DNA from 4 places in the Arthrobacter sp. Rue61a genome. Region 1 is predicted to be linked to each of the others. Evidence: riboswitches for the same ligand, from Rfam matches in the RefSeq annotation. Region 1 holds a riboswitch; each other region holds the start of a gene.
The links. Region 1 has a riboswitch for thiamine pyrophosphate ahead of ARUE_RS19055 (ECF transporter S component). Riboswitches for the same ligand answer to the same signal wherever they lie in the genome.
Positions count from the first base shown of each region.

Region 2: another riboswitch for thiamine pyrophosphate. It lies ahead of thiD (bifunctional hydroxymethylpyrimidine kinase/phosphomethylpyrimidine kinase); the one in region 1 lies ahead of ARUE_RS19055 (ECF transporter S component).
Region 3: another riboswitch for thiamine pyrophosphate. It lies ahead of thiC (phosphomethylpyrimidine synthase ThiC); the one in region 1 lies ahead of ARUE_RS19055 (ECF transporter S component).
Region 4: another riboswitch for thiamine pyrophosphate. It lies ahead of thiO (glycine oxidase ThiO); the one in region 1 lies ahead of ARUE_RS19055 (ECF transporter S component).

Region 1 covers NC_018531.1:4,176,124-4,180,557, reverse strand. The annotation lists gene ARUE_RS19080 (Na+/H+ antiporter subunit E) at 1-398, shown strand, start outside; gene ARUE_RS19075 (MrpF/PhaF family protein) at 395-673, shown strand; gene mnhG (monovalent cation/H(+) antiporter subunit G) at 663-1,055, shown strand; gene ARUE_RS19065 (DUF4235 domain-containing protein) at 1,115-1,375, opposite strand; gene ARUE_RS19060 (NUDIX hydrolase) at 1,406-2,095, opposite strand; TPP riboswitch at 2,387-2,523, shown strand; gene ARUE_RS19055 (ECF transporter S component) at 2,601-3,221, shown strand; gene ARUE_RS19050 (ABC transporter ATP-binding protein) at 3,221-4,434, shown strand, end outside.
Region 2 covers NC_018531.1:2,780,486-2,784,919, forward strand. The annotation lists gene rpmA (50S ribosomal protein L27) at 49-312, opposite strand; gene rplU (50S ribosomal protein L21) at 375-683, opposite strand; gene thiD (bifunctional hydroxymethylpyrimidine kinase/phosphomethylpyrimidine kinase) at 1,060-2,607, opposite strand; TPP riboswitch at 2,598-2,696, opposite strand; gene ARUE_RS12635 (Rne/Rng family ribonuclease) at 2,859-4,434, opposite strand, start outside.
Region 3 covers NC_018531.1:2,867,557-2,871,990, forward strand. The annotation lists gene ARUE_RS13060 (VOC family protein) at 1-780, opposite strand, end outside; gene ARUE_RS13065 (amidohydrolase family protein) at 860-1,942, opposite strand; TPP riboswitch at 2,026-2,133, shown strand; gene thiC (phosphomethylpyrimidine synthase ThiC) at 2,129-3,997, shown strand; gene ARUE_RS13075 (alpha/beta fold hydrolase) at 3,980-4,434, opposite strand, start outside.
Region 4 covers NC_018531.1:3,222,402-3,226,835, forward strand. The annotation lists gene thiS (sulfur carrier protein ThiS) at 1-66, opposite strand, end outside; gene thiO (glycine oxidase ThiO) at 63-1,331, opposite strand; TPP riboswitch at 1,324-1,442, opposite strand; gene thiE (thiamine phosphate synthase) at 1,470-2,141, shown strand; gene ARUE_RS14610 (ferritin-like fold-containing protein) at 2,172-2,840, opposite strand; gene ARUE_RS14615 (TM2 domain-containing protein) at 2,999-3,946, shown strand; gene ARUE_RS14620 (RNB domain-containing ribonuclease) at 4,061-4,434, shown strand, end outside.

The DNA.
Region 1 (4,434 bases):
GCAGGTTCAACATCCTGCGCGCCATTCCTTTCGCCCTCCTGTTCCTCGCCAAAGTGGTGGCAGCGAGCTTCCTGGTGCTGTACCTGGCTGTAGCCAAGGGACCCAAGGTTCGCAGCGCCGTCGTCGCCGTTCCTTTGCGGAGCCATTCCGACCTCATGGTGACGGCCACCGGGCACGTTATCTCGCTGATCCCCGGATCCCTGGTGGTGGAGGTGGACCGCTCCACGTCCACGCTTTATCTGCACGCGCTCAACATTTACGAAGAGGCGGACATCGACAAGATTCGTCAGGAAACCCAAGACATCGAAGCAGGACTGATCCGGATCATGGGTACACGCGAAGAAGTCGAGGCCCTCAAAGCCGAACAGCGTCCCGGGATGGAAGGAGCAGCGCTATGAAAGAAGCGGTTCTCATAGCTACAGCCGTGATCCTCAGCTTGGCCGCCGCTGGGGCAATTATCCGCATCGCCATCGGCCCGTCCCTCCTGGATCGCGTTCTGGCATCAGACGTTTTGCTGGCAATCCTGGGCGCTGCCCTGGCGATCGATATGGCGTTGAACAAGCATCTGAACAACCTGATGCTGCTGGTAGCGCTCGCAGTGATCGGTTTCATCGGCTCTGTGACAGTTGCAAGGTTCGTGGCCGAACGCAGGGAGCAAAGCAATGAGTCCTGATGCCACCGGCCTTGACGCTGTGATTGATGTTGTCACCGCCGTATTCCTGGTGGTGGGTGCCCTGATGTCACTGGGCGCGGCCATCGGCTTGCTCCGCTTCCCGGACCTCATGAGCCGCATGCACGCAGCCACCAAACCGCAGGTCCTGGGGTTGTTTCTCATGCTTGCCGCAATCGGACTCCAGATGCGCACCTGGTGGGTGTGGCCTGTCTTGGTGGTGGCCTGGATTTTCCAGCTCCTCACGGCGCCCGTCTCTGCCCACATGGTGGGCCGCTCGGCGTACCGCACCAAGCACGGACACCGCGAAAAGCTCACCAAGGATGAGTTGGAAGCCGTAGTCCAAAGGGCGGCCGCCGGTCAGGAACCGGGGAGCGACCGCTAGCAGCAGCCACAACGAACGCCGGGTCACCTGCAGGTGACCCGGCGTCGTGGTTCGGGTGCCTAGACGATGTCGTGGGTCTTCGCGAAGCGCGCGATGGCGCGCTGCGTGCCCCGGCTTGCCAGGACCTGGATGAGCGTGCTCACAAAAGCCGAAATCAGTGCGAATGTCAGCGCCGAACGCAGACTGGTTTCCATATCGTCGTTGCCCATGGGCGGTTTGCTGCCAGTGGCCTTTTCCCACCCTTTATTGACGAGTTTGGTGCCTACGAATCCTGCTCCGAGGCTTACTCCGGCACCGATCAGCTTGAAGAAGAGGTTCATGCCCCCAGCCTAGCTCTAAAGGCCACACCGTTAGCGGCGGCTTTCCCGTTCCTTGAGGAACGCCGCCAATGAACCAACCGGCGCAAGTACTGGAACGACTGGGTGTTCGGCCGACCAGACAGCGTCCACGGTTCCGAGTCCGGCGATTTCTTTGAGCAGGTAATAGGTGGGCGGCATCAGTTTCAACGTGCCTGCGGCTTCCGCTTCAAGAATGTCCGCCACCGGCATCCACAGTGATTGCCAGGCTTCCGTAGTTTGATGCTGGGGCGTGGCTCCCGGAGAGGGCTTGGCAACGTAGAAGAACGTGTCGAAGCGTTTGGGCATGTCCGTGGGGGTGATCCAGTTGGCCCACGGGCGGAGGTCGGAGGCATCGATGGTGAGTCCGGCCTCCTCCTGAACCTCGCGGATGGCGGCAGCGAGTACCGTCCCGGCGTTCTTCGCTGCTGCTCCCGGATCCGCGCTCAGGGAGCTCTGGTTCCAGTCGGCTGCGTGGCGTTGAAGCAGCTCCGCCGGGTAGTCCCACCCGCTCTGATCGGCGGCATCGACGCGTCCGCCAGGGAAGACCACCATTCCGGCGGCAAAGTCCATGGTGCTCACCCTGTGTTGGACGAAGGCTTCGAGGCCGTCCGAGGCGTCGCGGAGCAGGATGACGCTCGCTGCCAGGCGGGGTTCCGCCACGGCGTTGGTGTCTGTAAGTCCCGAGCCGGAGATGTCCGTCATGAAATGTGCCCCTTTGCCGCGGTGAAGTCTGCTGATTCATTCTCTCAGGTCCTGTTGTGGGGCCTGGTGTGCAGGGAATGGCGTGGGGGAGGGGTGTAGAGCGGGCCTCGCAACGCCCTCCGTCTCGTTGTTAGGCCTGGTGTGCAGGGAATGGCGTGGGGGAGGGGTGTAGAGCGGGCCTCGCAACGCGCGTGGCAACGGGCACCTCAAGGACGGGAAGGCGATTGTGACTGGACCGCAGCGCCCGCCACGGACTCAGGTGTAAACTGAACCAGCCCATCAGGGCAGATTTGATAACGACAGGGGAGCGCCGCCGTCGGACTCTGCAGAGATGCAGGAGACGCGAGGGCGCTGAGAGTGCGGACAGCCGCAGACCCTCGAACCTGATCCGGTTAGTACCGGCGCAAGGGAGTCGAGCTTCTCAGAGTGTCCGGATGCGGACGGCGCGAGCCGGACCCGGGATCCGGGGAGCACTTTCCCCTCCTGTAACCTCAGGAGGCAGAAAATGACCACGGTAAACGTGAAGAAGGCCAGTTATAACTGGCGCGTTGTAGACATCGTTGTGGCGGCTCTTATCGCCATCGCCGGCGGCGTGATCTTCTGGGCATGGTCCCAGGGCGCGGCACTGGTATCCATCCCCATGAACGCGACGTATCCGCCGCTCACAGGCTTGATTGCCGGTGGCTGGATGATTCCCGCGGTCCTGGGAATGCTCATTATCCGCAAGCCCGGTGCTGCGCTGTTCTGCGAAGCCGTCGCCGCCACCGGTGAGCTCATCATGGGCTCGCAGTACGGCACCACGGTGCTGATATCCGGCGTTTTGCAGGGCCTGGGCGCCGAGCTCATCTTCGCCGCCTTCAGGTACAAGAAGTTCAACCTGCCCACCGCGCTCCTTGCGGGCGCCGGCGCGGGCCTCTTCTGCGGCCTGAACGACTCCTTCCTGCCATGGGGTTGGAACATCGCCTATGAGGCCGTCGACAAGCTGGCCTACATCACCTTCACCACAATTTCCGGCGCAATTATCGCGGGCGCACTCTCCTGGGCGGCCACGCGCGGCCTGGCCAAGACCGGCGTGCTGAGCTCCTTCGCCTCGCGCAAGGCCGCTTCGGAGCCCGTCTTCAGCTGATGTCCGCCACGCAAAGCGGCACGGTGAGGCCTGCCGCCATCTCAGCCGAGGGCTGGGGTTGGCGGCATGCCGGCCGGGCCCAAGCTGCTATTCAGGGCCTGGACCTTCGGATCGAACCGGGGGAGCGCGTACTGCTGCTGGGACCTTCGGGTGCCGGCAAGTCCACGCTCCTGCATGCCCTCGCCGGAGTGTTGGGGGATGAGGAAGACGACTCGGATGAGACCGGCTCCCTGCTGATCGACGGCGGTGCGCCCCGCGAGCAGCGGGGACGCGCCGGATTGATGCAACAGGACCCCGAGACACAGGTGGTTCTGTCGAGGGTTGGCGACGACGTTGCTTTCGGCGCGGAGAACCTTGCCGTGCCCCGTGACGAGATTTGGTCCCGCGTCCATGAAGCGCTCGACGACGTCGGGTTGCGTACCGTTGCGGGTGGCGGCCTGGCGTTGGATCACCCGACGGCGGCGCTCTCCGGCGGCCAGAAGCAGCGCCTTGCGCTTGCAGGAATTTTGGCAATGCGGCCCGGGCTGATCCTGCTGGACGAACCAACGGCCAACCTGGATCCTGCAGGGGTGCTCGAGGTCCGTGATGCTGTTGGGCGATGCCTGGACAAGACCGGCGCCACGCTGGTTGTGGTGGAACACCGTGTGTCCGTCTGGAAAGACCTGGTGGACAGGATTGTGGTCCTGCAGCCGGGGTCGGCCGCAGGGTCCAGCACGGCCGCAGGGGCCGGGCGGGTCACGGGCGGCGTCCTCTTGGACGGCCCTCCGGACCAGGTCCTTTCCGAGGCCCGCACTATGCTCATGTCGGCAGGCGTCTGGGTGCCCGGGTACGTCCCGGCAACCCGGGGGCGGCACAATGAGCCCGACACCGCGCAGCTTCTCCTCGCAGCCCAGGACCTTTCTGTTTCCCGTGAAAAGCCACGGCGCAAAGGGTTCAAAACCATCCCGCCCATACCGGTGCAAACGGGCATCAGTGCACAGGTCCGGGCAGGACAAGCACTGACCATTACGGGCCCAAACGGTGCGGGCAAGTCCACGTTCGCGCTCACGTTGGCCGGCCTTTTGGCACCTGTGGACGGCAAGGTGAGTGCCGCCGTCGAGCTTTCCGAGGGTGCGGGAATCGACCCGTTGAAGTGGAAAGCGGACCGTTTGATCTCTCGGATCGGGACGGTGTTCCAAGAGCCTGAGCATCAGTTCGTCACGGGCAAGGTCCT
Region 2 (4,434 bases), 1.4 Mb from region 1:
ACGGTGGAGCGGGCCGTTTGGCCCGCTCCACCGGTTCAGAACTTGTTGTTACTCTGCAGCTGCAGCAGCAACGATGTTCACTACGCGACGGCCGCGGCGAGTACCAAACTCAACCGCACCGGCCTGAAGAGCGAACAGGGTGTCGTCGCCACCGCGACCTACGCCTGCACCGGGGTGGAAGTGGGTTCCACGCTGGCGAACGATGATTTCGCCGGCGGAAACTACCTGACCACCGAAGCGCTTGACGCCCAGGTACTGTGCGTTGGAGTCACGACCGTTGCGAGTGGAACTCGCGCCTTTTTTGTGTGCCATGTGAAATGCCTGCCTCTAAATTTCTGGGGAAACTGAAAAACCTGAACAGCGGGTAACGGAAGTTACGCGATGCTGGTGATCTTGATCTTGGTCAGTTCCTGACGGTGACCCTGACGCTTCCGGTAGCCGGTCTTGTTCTTGAACTTCTGGATGACGATCTTCGGACCACGGAGGTCCTCGAGGATCTCAGCCGTGACCTTGACGTTGGCCAGTTCCGCAGCTGCGGAGGTGACCTTCTCGCCGTCAACCAGGAGCAATGCGGGCAGCTCAAGCGTGCTACCGGCTCCACCGGGGACGCGGTTCAGCGTTACGTAGTCTCCAACGGAAACTTTTTCTTGGCGGCCGCCTGCGCGGACAATCGCGTACACCACTTGGGTACTCACTTCTCTCGACGTTTATTACAAAATTTGCGTGCGGAACCTTCAACCGGAATCAGGCCTGGTTCGCGCTGTGCCTCAACGCCGTGGACTTCTGATCGAAGTCCGCGAGTCATCCCATGAACAATTCCAAGGGGCATAACCCAAGTGTTGGCGTAAGCACCGAAGATCAAGATTACGCTAGTTTGACCTTCAGCTGCAAATGAGGCCGGGTCCGGAGGCTACCTCGTGACTTGCGTCACGAGTTGTAACGGACTCTCCCGGCACCGTGCCCATACAGCCTACAGGTTTTCGGCGAGATTAACCCGATTCAGGCAGCGACGCGCTGACGTGTCTCCGCAGTTGCCCGCAAATGCACCGTGGTAGCGGGCTAGCCGCGGCCGATGGAAGGCTGCGCAAACAACCGCGGAGCATCAAAAAACGCCGTCTCATAACGGCAGGACTGGATGAAAGCGTCCATCATGGCGGCCCGCTCCATCTCCGAACCCGCAATGGCCGCAGCATCCGTGAAATTGATCGCTTTCCGGGTTGCGGCAGCGAAGTCCTCGTCGGCGTAGGTCTTCAGCCACTCGGCATAGGCGTGATCTGCGGGGGCTCCGGCGTCTACATACGATGCATGAAGCTGCCGACCCACCTCCGCGTACAACCAGTAACAGGGCAGGATCGCCGCGAGCACCACCGCGTAGCTGCCGGAAGCCGACGTTGCCAGTAGATGATCCACATAGGACTTGGTGACCGGGCCGGTGGCCGTGGAGGCCTCCCTGGTGCTCAGCCAGTTCCTGTGCAGCTCCGATTCAACTTCCAGGCACTGCTGTGATGCCTTGGCCCAGAACAACTGCTCTTCCTCCGTGGGGGCCAGGGCCCCCGCACGCGCCAACACCCTGGAGTACCCATTGAGGTAGATCGCATCTTGGGCGAGGTAGTAGTTGAAGTCACGTTCCGGGAGTTCGCCCGATTGAAGTCCTTGAATGAACGGAAGCCCGTAAATGGATTCGAGCTCTGGACCGGCTTCCTTCCACAAGGTCGCAGCGAAGGCGCCCGGCTTGGATGCCTGCTGGAGGTGGTGGAAGTGATGCACGGGCCCGTTCCCCTGCCCCACCTCGAGGGCCTCAGAGGTTGTCAAAGCCCCCAGTAACCAAGACTTCGCTTCCTGCAGTGAAACTTCCCAGTCACCCGTGCGTGCCTGGACTGTAGCCAAGGCGGACGACAAGGAGCACCCGGTTCCGTGGCTGTTCCGCGTTTCGACCCGGGGACCTGTTATCTCGATCACGTCCCGTGACAGCATCCCACTGGTGTTCACCAGTGCATCAGGACATACCGGACCCGGCAGGTGGCCACCCTTGACCAGGACCGTGTTTCCGTACTCCGCTGCCAGCCGTTTGCCTTGGTCCAGCGCCGATTCCCATTCTGTTGCCTCCGGCTCCCCCAGCAACATGGCAAGTTCCGGAAGGTTCGGGGTGATCAGGTCGGCCAGAGGCAGCAGCGAACGCAAAGCCTTCTCCGCTGACTCGCGCAGGAGCCGGTCGCCACTGGTGGCCACCATCACCGGGTCCAGGACCACGACGGCGGGACGCACCTCTTCGATCCAGCCGCGGACCTCGTCTATGACGGTCGCATCGCCGAGCATTCCGATCTTGACGGCATCAATGGTGATGTCGCTGCTGATGGCGTCCAGTTGCTGTCGGAGGAACTGCGCGGGAGGAACATGGACGGCGATGACCCCCATGGTGTTTTGTGCGGTGAGAGCCGTGATGGCAGCCATTCCGTAACCGCCGAGTGCTGCGATGCTCTTCAGGTCCGCCTGAATTCCCGCGCCGCCGGAAGGGTCCGAGCCGGCAATACTCAGTACGCGTGGGGTTGCCCGGCCCGGGTTGGGAGCGTCGAGTGGGTACACAGCTGAATATGGTGATGCAGTCATGAGGACATCCCTTCGCCGGTGCTAACCGGACAGGTTCAACGGGTCTGGATCTCAGCCTGGCCCAACGCCCGGCACCCCGTGTCAGTCCCCAAGCCTAGCCGGGAAGCGACGTGGCGCGGGAACCGGACCACGTCGCGACCGGGATGTGACCACGGATGCATGGAATGCGTGGCCTGCGCGGACAAGAAAGGCCCTGCACAGCCCGCCGTTGGCAGATTGTGCAGGGCCCTCTCAGCTGGTGCTGTCCGGATTTAGAGCTCGGAGGCAGGAACTCCAACTCCGAGGATGATGGGCTCGTCGGTTGATGCCTTCTCGGCTTGTTCCGCGGGCACCTTGGCCTCATGGGCCGAGCCTCGGGGGGCCGAGGCCGTCACCTCATGGTGCTCGACGCTGGTTTCATTGGCCGCGCCTTGGGCCCGGCTGGCACTCCGGTTGCGGCGGCCACGACGACTACTCGAAGCCTGAACAGCCTCGGGAGCTTTTTCGGCACGGGCCGGCACATCAGCCTTCGGGGCATCAGCAGGCTCCGGCACGACCACCGGCGCGGCTTCTTCCGTAGGTGCCGGAGCAGCGCCGAGGTGCGAGAACGCCTCGGCCAGGAGGTCCAGGCTCATGGCAGGCTTGGCGGCCTGCGGTTCCTCGTGGTGCTCAACGAACGGCAGTGCTACTTCTTCGCCGCCGAAACGCAGGACCGGAGTAGACCTTGCTTCCTGGACTGCTGCTTCCCTTTTTTCTGCTTCGCGGGCAGTTGCTCCGGCCTCGCCGCTGGCGGCGGTACCGGATGCGGGGCTGGCGGCCGGCTCGTGGCCCGCCGCCCTTGCCTGCTCCTCTGCGCGGTGAACTTCGTCGTCGTGCAGGTGGGCGGCGTGCGCTGCAGCGGCAATCGTCGCCAGGGCAGCCCGGGTTGCCTCAGCCTTGGCTTGCCGGGCGGGATCCTGTGCTTCGACCGGAGCCGAAGGTGCGGCCGGGGCGGACGTCGTCGTATGGACCTGCGCGGGGGCTTCGGCGATGGCCTGTCCCCCACCCTTGCCGCGGCGGCGCTTGCGTTCCGTCCGCGCTGCAGGCTGCTGTGCCTCGGCGTGCGGGCGGTGGTGCTCGGCGGCAACCACGTTGGCGCGGCGGTGTTCAACGGGCTCGTCGTGGGTGACAACGCCCCTGCCGGCGCAATGCTCGCACTGCTCACCGAAGACCTCAAGGAGGCCGGTACCCATACGCTTGCGTGTCATCTGGACCAAGCCCAGCGACGTCACTTCGGCCACCTGGTGCTTGGTACGGTCGCGGCCAAGGCACTCGACCATGCGTCGCAGGACGAGATCGCGGTTGGATTCCAGGACCATGTCGATGAAGTCGATGACGATAATGCCGCCGATGTCGCGCAGACGGAGCTGGCGAACCACTTCCTCAGCCGCTTCAAGGTTGTTCTTGGTCACCGTTTCTTCGAGGTTTCCGCCGCTGCCGGTGAACTTACCGGTGTTGACGTCCACCACGGTCATGGCCTCGGTGCGGTCGATGACCAACGAACCACCGGACGGCAGGAAGACCTTACGCTCCAGCGCCTTGTGGATCTGCTCGTCGATGCGCCAGGCAGCGAAAATGTCCTGGTCCTTGGTCCACTTTTCAAGGCGGCCCACCAGATCAGGGGCAACGTACGTGACGTAGGCCTCGATGGTGTCCCAGGCGTCGTCACCGGAGACGATCAGCTTGGAGAAGTCCTCATTGAAGACGTCACGGACCACCTTGATGGTGAGGTCGGGTTCGCCGTAAAGCAGTTCAGGGGCCAGGACCTTGGTGGACGAGGCCTGTCCTTCGATGCCTTCCCACTGGGCG
Region 3 (4,434 bases), 1.3 Mb from region 1:
GCGATCCGCCAGCGCTGCTACGTCTTCACTGCCGGGGACTTCGATCAAGACTTCACCCAGGCCGAGCGTGTCCTTCCGGGGTCCGGCTCCGCGACTGTTCCAAACGTTCATCGCCATGTGATGGTGGTAGCCGCCGGCGGAAACGAACAGCGCCTGACCATGCCAGCCTGCAGTCCGCTCGAAGCCAAGGGTCTCAACGTAGAACTTCTGCGCAGTCTCCACGTCGCCCACCTGCAGGTGCACGTGTCCAACGCCGGCAGCGGCCTCCCGCTGCCCCGTTACGGCAGCTTCGCTCAGGTGCTGCTGGAGGAAGCGCTGCGGCGGCAAGGCCACATTGTCCATCACTACATTCTTGCCATCCCACTGCCAGAGTTCACGCGGCTTGTCGTAGTAAAGCTCGATTCCATTGCCTTCGGGGTCAGTGAAGTAGAACGCTTCGCTGACCAGGTGGTCGGCGCTGCCCGCGAACGCCCGGGGCTCATATTCAGCGGCCGTGGCGATGGTTGCGGCCAGTGAGGGCTGATCCTGGAACAGGATGGCTGTGTGGAACAGGCCAGCCTCCCCCCGCCCCGGTATCTGCAAGCCAACCGCCGGCGCAAGATGGACAACGGGCTTACCTACGCGTCCCAAATAGAGCCCGCCATCCTGCTCGGCCACGACGTCCAGCCCCAGGGCGCGCTGGTAATAGTCACTCATGACCTTCATGTCGCCGACCTTGAGCATGACGGTGCCCATGGTGAGTTCGGCGGGAAGAAGATCCTGGCTGGAGGTGGTGGTCATGTGAAGCTCCCGGTTTTGAGGATGCCGCCTTTCGGTACCCTGCTTACCTTACTAAATTACTTGAAGCTTCAATTTATTCCTAACGTACGAACTCGCCTCGCAGGACGATGTGCTTTAGTTCGAGCACTGTCTCCAGGTGGCGCCGTGGATCGGTACTGCACAGCACGACGTCGGCACTCGCCCCGTCGCTGATGCCGTCGGCTCCCAGCCATGGACGGGCACTCCACGCGGCGGCGTCCAGGACCGCCGCCGGCGGCAGGCCGGCGTCGTGCAGTTCCTTCATTTCGTCGGCAATCCTGCCGTGCTTGATCACGCTGCCGGCGTCGGTGCCTGCATAGATGGAAACACCCGCCTCGAAGGCCTCAAGCACACGCTCACGCCTCCCCTCCCAGAGACGGGTCATATGGTCCGCGTACTCCGGAAACTTCTGCCCGGCCTGGGCTGCTATATCCGGGAAAGTAGCGATGTTGACCAAGGTGGGAACGATCGGCACTGACTGTTCCACCAAGCGGGGAAGGTGTCGCGGCAGGAGACCGGTGGCGTGCTCTATGCAGTCGATATTGGCATCAAGCATGTCGTCGATGGTGTCCTCGGCGAAACAGTGAGCCGTGACCCTGGCACCTTCATCATGCGCGGCCGAAATGGCGTCCCTCACGATCCTCGCCGGGAAAGAGGCAGCGAGATCGCCAACGCCGCGATCGATCCAGTCACCCACCAGCTTTACCCAGCCGTCGCCGTCGCGGGCTTCCTTTCGGACGGTCTCCACGAGGTCGCCGGGCTCAATCTCGTGGCCCAACCCGCGGAGGTAACGTCGGCTCCGCGCGATATGCCGGCCTGACCGGATCAACCGGGGCAAGTCCGATCGCTGCTGTACCCAGCGGGTGTCTGAGGGCGATCCGCAATCGCGGATCAGCAGCGTCCCGGCGACGAGGTCTGCTTGTGCCTGGGCAAGCGTGGCCTGCTCGTCAACCGCTCCTCCAACGCCGAGTCCGATATGGCAGTGTGCGTCAACAAAACCCGGCAGGACCCAGCCATCCAATACCTTGTCCGGCGAGGCAAGGGGACGTTCAAACGTCAGTTTGCCGTCGATGGACCACAGCCCGCGGCGCTCTTCGTCCGCCGAGACGAGCACGGGTCCACTGAATTCGATGATGTTGGCCATGGCAAAAGCGTAGCTGCGGTGGCTCGCCAGAGCCTGCTGTACTCATGTGACTGGGAGCCCGCCGGGAGCTGTGGTAGCTTCGTCTACGACCACACGGGAGCCCTTGCAGGGGCTGAGATCGGACTGATGCAGTCTGCGACCGTTGAACCTGTCCGGGTAATGCCGGCGAAGGAAGTGAGTATTCCCTTGAGCACCGCAGAAACACAGCACAGCCCTGTTCAAAATCAGATCAACGCAGGCCAAAACCAGATCAACGCAAGCGAAAACGCTCCTGAGCCCGTCACGCAATCGTTGAAGTCCCACACGTTGGCGTGGCTGGAAGACCGCGACAACGGCATACGTGTCCCCGTCACGGAGATCGCTTTGGAGCCCTCCCCCAACGGGCAAGCCAATCCCCCTTTGCAGGTGTACCGAACAGCAGGCCCGGGCAGCGATCCGGTGGTGGGGTTGGAGCCGTTCCGTGCACCGTGGATCGAAGCCCGCGGAGACACGGAGGCCTATTCTGGTCGGGAACGAAACCTACTCGACGACGGCAAGTCCGCGGTTCGGCGTGGAGCAGCGTCAGCGGAGTGGAAGGGCGCGCAACCTGTGCCGCGCCGCGCCGTCGAGGGTAGGGCCGTCACGCAGATGCACTACGCGAAGCAGGGAGTTGTGACTCCTGAAATGCAGTTCGTCGCGTTGCGGGAAAACTGCGATGTTGACCTTGTCCGCAGCGAAGTTGCCGCGGGAAGAGCGATTATCCCGAACAACATCAACCACCCCGAATCCGAGCCGATGATCATTGGCAAGGCTTTCTTGGTGAAGATCAACGCCAACATCGGAAACTCTGCAGTCACCAGCTCCATCGCCGAGGAGGTGGACAAGCTGCAGTGGGCAGCCCAGTGGGGCGCTGACACAGTGATGGACCTCTCTACGGGAGATGACATCCACACGACGCGCGAATGGATCATCCGCAACTCCCCCGTTCCGATCGGAACAGTCCCTATCTACCAGGCGCTGGAAAAAGTGAACGGCGAGGCCAACAAGCTGACGTGGGAAATCTTCCGCGATACCGTGATCGAGCAATGCGAGCAGGGCGTGGACTACATGACCATCCACGCGGGCGTTCTGCTGAGGTACGTGCCGTTGACCGCCAACCGGGTCACGGGCATCGTGTCCCGCGGCGGTTCGATCATGGCCGGCTGGTGCTTGGCGCACCACCAGGAGAACTTCCTGTACACGCATTTTGACGAGTTGTGCGAAATCTTCGCCAAATACGATGTCGCGTTTTCCCTGGGTGACGGGCTCCGCCCCGGTTCCATCGCCGACGCGAACGACGCCGCGCAGTTCGCCGAGCTGGATACGCTCGCTGAGCTGACACAACGGGCGTGGGAGTTCGACGTGCAGGTCATGGTGGAAGGCCCGGGGCACATTCCCTTCCATCTGGTGCGTGAAAATGTGGAGCGCCAGCAGGAACTGTGCAAGGGTGCGCCGTTCTACACGTTGGGTCCGCTGGTTACCGATATCGCCCCCGGCTATGACCACATCACCTCGGCCATCGGCGCCACGGAAATTGCACGCTACGGCACGGCCATGCTCTGTTATGTGACCCCGAAGGAGCATCTGGGGCTTCCCAACAAGGACGACGTCAAAACGGGCGTCATCACCTACAAGATCGCGGCGCACGCTGCGGACCTCGCCAAGGGACATCCGGGGGCTCATGAACGTGATGATGCACTTTCCAAGGCGCGGTTTGAATTCCGGTGGCGCGACCAGTTCGCGTTGTCCCTCGATCCCGTGACTGCCGAGGCCTTCCATGATGAGACGTTGCCCGCCGAACCGGCGAAGACCGCCCATTTCTGCTCCATGTGCGGACCCAAGTTCTGTTCGATGCGCATCAGCCAGGACATCCGTGACGAGTATGGTTCGGCAGAATCGCAGGCGGCCATCGCTGGAATGTACAGCGGCATGCGGGAAAAGAGCGAGGAGTTCCTGGCTTCAGGTGGAAAGGTGTACCTGCCGGAGCTTCAGGTCCCGGCAAACCAGGGCGTCAGCCGCTCAGGAAGCTTGAACTGACATAGCCCGGCCGACATCCGCGATGAACGAGCGGATAGCCTGATCTCCGTCAACGGAATCCTGGGGCCGGTGTCCTCCCGCTGCTACGCGGCGGAGGGCACCGGTTTCCTGCAGATAGCCGGCGATTTCCTCATACAAGGGCTCCCAACCTCCCGTGAGGACGAGTGTGGGAACGCCCGGCACGATATGGAGCGGGGCATCCCATGGCGGTGCTTGGAGCCGGAGCCTGCGGGCTGACCGCCGGGCCTCCGGGGTGTCCAGCCCGCCGGTTTCGGCCGAGAAAGCACGCCGGTAGAACTCGCGCTGGTAGTCGGCGTCGTTGAGCTGGTTTCTTACGTCGAACAGCGGTTCCATGAGGGCCCGGTAGGAAGCAGTCGCCGGAAGCTCAGCGGTCAGAGACAAGCAGGACGGCTCTACCAGGGAGAGCGAGTGCACCA
Region 4 (4,434 bases), 950 kb from region 1:
GACCAGGGTGCTGACGGATGCGTCATCGGAGACTGCGTGATCGGTTCCGTTGAGTTTGATGTTCATGCTGTTTCCTTGGTGGGAGCGTGTGCTGCTGGTGTAAGAACTTGGGGAACTGAAGCGTTGCCCGCGAAGCGATCAGGCAGGAACGGAGTCCATCGAGGGTCCGTTGTGCCGCTGATGAGTTCGCCCACGATTCTGGCGGCCACGGGAGTCAGGAGCACACCGTGGCGGAAGAAACCTGTGGCGATCACCAAGCCGTCAGTGTCACCGTGGGGACCGCTGACCCGTCCGAGCAGGGGGGCGTTGTCCGGGGTTCCAGGGCGGGCGCGGGCGGTTGCTTCAAGGAGTTCCAATTCCGCAACTGCGGGGACCAGGGCTTGGGCATCCCTCAGCAGCTGGTAGACGCCGCCGGCAGAGACCGCGTTGGAAGACGCTGACAATCCGTCTTCGCGTTGCGTCGCCCCAATCACCACGGTTCCGTCATCGCGGGGAACTATGTAGACGGGAACGCCTCGAACCATCCCCCGAACAGTGGACGTGACCAAGGGCCGGAGGTTGTCGGGGACGCGAAGCCGGAGGATGTCGCCATAGACCGGCCTCACCGGAAGGTTCAGTCCCTCAGGGAGCCCCGACAGTTGGGATGCCCCCAGCCCGTTGGCCACCACAGTCTCCGCGGCGCGGACCACGACTCCGGATTCGAGTTCCACTCCGGTGACCCGCCCGTCATCCCTCAGCACACCGCGTGCCGGGGAAGGAACGGCGAATCCGTCATCGGCCCCGGACACCCAGGAACCGTCGTCAGGTGAATGGTTTGCTAATCCAGCCAGGAGGCATGCGGCGAGCTTTCGCGGATCCACTTGGTGGTCGGCGGGAATATCGAAAGCGCAGGAAATCTGTGGGCTGAGGAGCGGCTCGCGTTGCCTCGCGTCCCGCAGGGCCAGAGGTTCAACTCCCAATCCAGCTGCGAGCTGTACGGACCTCAGGTCTGCGAGCGCCCTGCGGTCGGCTGCGTCGGCACCCACGGCGAGGGTCGGCGTCGTGCGGTATCCGCTGCCCTCTCCACCCACGTGCAGTCCGTCCACGAAGGAAGGCCACAGCCGCGAAGATTCGACCATCAATTCCAGGAGGTCTCCCTCCTGATAATGCAGTTCGCTGACGGGTGCAAGCATTCCGGCGGCGGCGAACGTTGCACCCGAGGCCGGGACGGGATCGATCAGCGCCACTGAACGGCCAAGTCGCCGGGCTTCATGAGCGATGCCAAGGCCTATGATGCCGCCGCCAATGACGGCCACGTCTGTCTGGATGGGGGTATGGCGGGGACCTGCCATTCGTTTCCTTCCCTACGCCGGTACTAGCCGGATCAGGTCAAGCGGTCGGCGCTGAAGCCCTCTCAGCCGGACAGTCATATGACGAATGTCGCGGCTCCCGCAGTACGTGCCCAGTTTAGAGGAACTACTCTGGTTTCCATGACCCAGCCTGACGCCCTCGCCTCCGCCCGCCTCTATCTGTGCACTGATGCCCGTCAACGGCAGGGCGATTTCGAAGACTTTGTGGACGCCGCATTCGCTGGAGGCGTTGACATCATCCAGCTCCGCGACAAGACTCTGGAAGCTGCCGAGGAGCTTGAATTGCTGGCCGTTTTGCGGAGCGTCGCACAACGGCACGGACGGCTTTGGGCTGTCAACGACCGGGCCGATGTTGCCAGTATTTCCGGGGCTCCTGTATTCCACATCGGTCAAAAGGACCTGCCCCTGACGGCAGCGCGAACCCTCTTGCCGAACGTGACCGGCATCGGTCTTTCCACCCACACACAGGAACAAATCGATGCGGCAGTCGCCACCTCCCAGGGCCCCCTGGGACTGGACTATTTCTGCGTGGGTCCGGTCTGGGCAACGCCTACCAAACCCGGCCGCTCGGCGGTGGGGCTGGACTTGGTCACATATGCCGCAGAAGCGGAAAAGCGTTCGGGCAATGCTGTGACACTTCCTTGGTTCGCCATTGGTGGCATCGACCTCAGCAACGTCGAACAGGTAGTGGAAGCGGGAGCCAGCCGGATCGTCGTGGTCCGTGCCATCACCGAGGCAACGGACCCGACGGCGGCAGCCAAGTCGCTGCTGCAAGCACTGGACACCGTGTAGTTTCCCGCCGAATTCAAGCGGTCTTAGCCGCTACGCGGTCAGGCCAAGGCCTGTCATCCGGCGCCCGTGTTTATCGGCGAGTTCCGTCGTTAAGCTCCTGACCGCTGCACGCGCATCCCCGCCGCCTTTCAGCAATGGTCCCAGCAGGGGGTGTTCCATGCCGACGCGCTGCGCCTGCGTCAAAGCCTCCCCCACCAAGCGGCGACCCCACAATGCAAGGCGCGAGGCCAGGCGCGGGTCGTCAGCCAAGGCCCGCCTGATCAGGACGCGAAGGACTTCCGTGGCCTGGTCAGGGGAAGCGACGCGTTCAACGAAATGCCGCGTTGTTGGGTCGAGGAACATCGATACGGCCCTGTAGAAGTCCGATGACACCGTATCGATGACGTACGCCTTCATGACAGATTCGAACCAGTCCCCCGGTTTGGTGCGCTCATGGAAATGATCGAAGGAGCGCTGGAACGGCAGCATGGCTTGTTCCGGATCGACGCCCATCTCCGACAACCGGTCATTGAGGAGCGCAAAGTTGCCGTAGGCGCCCACGGCGATCTTCGCGAACACAGACCTGTCATGGAGGGTGGGGGCATAGCGCGAATCCAGGGAGAGGCGCCCGAAAGCGGATAGCTCGCCATATGCCATGGCTCCAAGCAACTCCGCGGAGAGTTGCCCGGCAGAGGCTGCAGCGTCCGGGGAGATGCCCATGGATCAAGACTATCCCTGGTGGGCCATCCGGCTCCCGGGGATTCCGTTCCTGCTTCGAGCTCCATTCCTACTAGGCTGACTTGAAGTGAGTTGACTGCCCTCTTGCCCTGCATAGCGCATGTCCTCCTCCTCGCACCCACTTCACTGAAGGATTTTCAATGAGTCACCCCAGTTACCCACCCGCGCCTCAAAACGACGCCAAGTCAGGAGTTCCGCAGGTGCCTGCCGCACCCTACGCTTACGGCGGCCAGTTCCAGGGTGGGGCACAGCCGGGCTACCAGCCCGGACCGGATTCAGGCCCCTACGGAACCCCGGTGGGAGCTCCGGCGAAGTCCTTCATGACCACATGGATCCTGGCCCTGCTCCTGGGTAGCTTCGGTGTGGACCGCTTCTATCTGGGCAAGATCGGTACCGGAATCGCGAAGCTGCTCACAGCCGGAGGCTTCGGTATCTGGTCCATCGTTGACCTCATCATCACGCTGACGGGAAACGCCCGGGACAAGCAGGGCCGTCCGCTTGCGGGTTACCCGGAGAACAAGAAGAAGGCATGGATCATCACCATTGTCGTCTGGTTCGCGGGCCTGATTGTCGGAATCGTGTCCACGGTGTTGTCGTTGACCTTTGTTGCTGCTGCAGTCCAGGGTGCAGGCACCGATGCCCCGGTCCTGCCGTCGGCCTCCCAGGAGGCACCGGCACCGTCGTCGGGCACTGCCTCTGATGACGGTTCCTTAACCGTCACCATGTCCGAGGGCAACACCGTGAAGGTCAGCCTCCTGAACTCCGGTTACACCACCGAAATTCCCGGGATGTCCTACATGAAACCGACCAAGGGAGGCTTCCTCCTCTTGGAGGTTTCCTGGGAGGCCACAGCTGGAAGCAGTTACGCCTCACCCTCGAACTTCGAGGCCTTCGACGCGGACGGCGCCAAGGGCGAGGAGATCTACGTGGAGGAAGGTCTGGGAGGACTGCCTTCCGGGGATGTTGCCGCCGGAGAGATGCAGCGGGGAGTCATTGCCTTCGACATCAAGAACGGCCCCACCACAGTGGTCATCAGCGATGACTTCGGCGACAAGGCAGCTACTTTCACCCTGACGCCGGCAAACTAAACAGCCGGCCCGGTCCATACCGCCGCACGGAAAGCCCGTTGCCCCCTTGGGGTAGCGGGCTTTTTGGGTGGGACATCCAAGACTATCCGCCGGTTTCGGGCTACCCTGATTTTCGTGTCACATCATCGGATAGCGCCCAACGTCGACGACTCCTCGGACCAGCTCGCCGCGGCGCTTGCCGCTCTCAGGACAGAGCTGGAACTCCCTGGCGAATACCCGGCAGAAGCTGTGGAAGAAGCACGGCAAGCCGTCGCGGACCTTGAGTTGCCGGGTCAGGACCTGCGGCACGTACCATTCGTGACCATTGATCCGGCGACGTCCACGGACTTGGACCAGGCCCTGTTCATTGACCGTGCCGGCGACGGCTACAAGGTCCTCTACGCAATCGCCGATGTCCCGTCTTTCGTGGAACCGGGTGGGGCACTGGACCACGAAACCCGTCACCGCGGGCAGACCTTCTATGCTCCTGACGGGCGGATCCCGCTGCA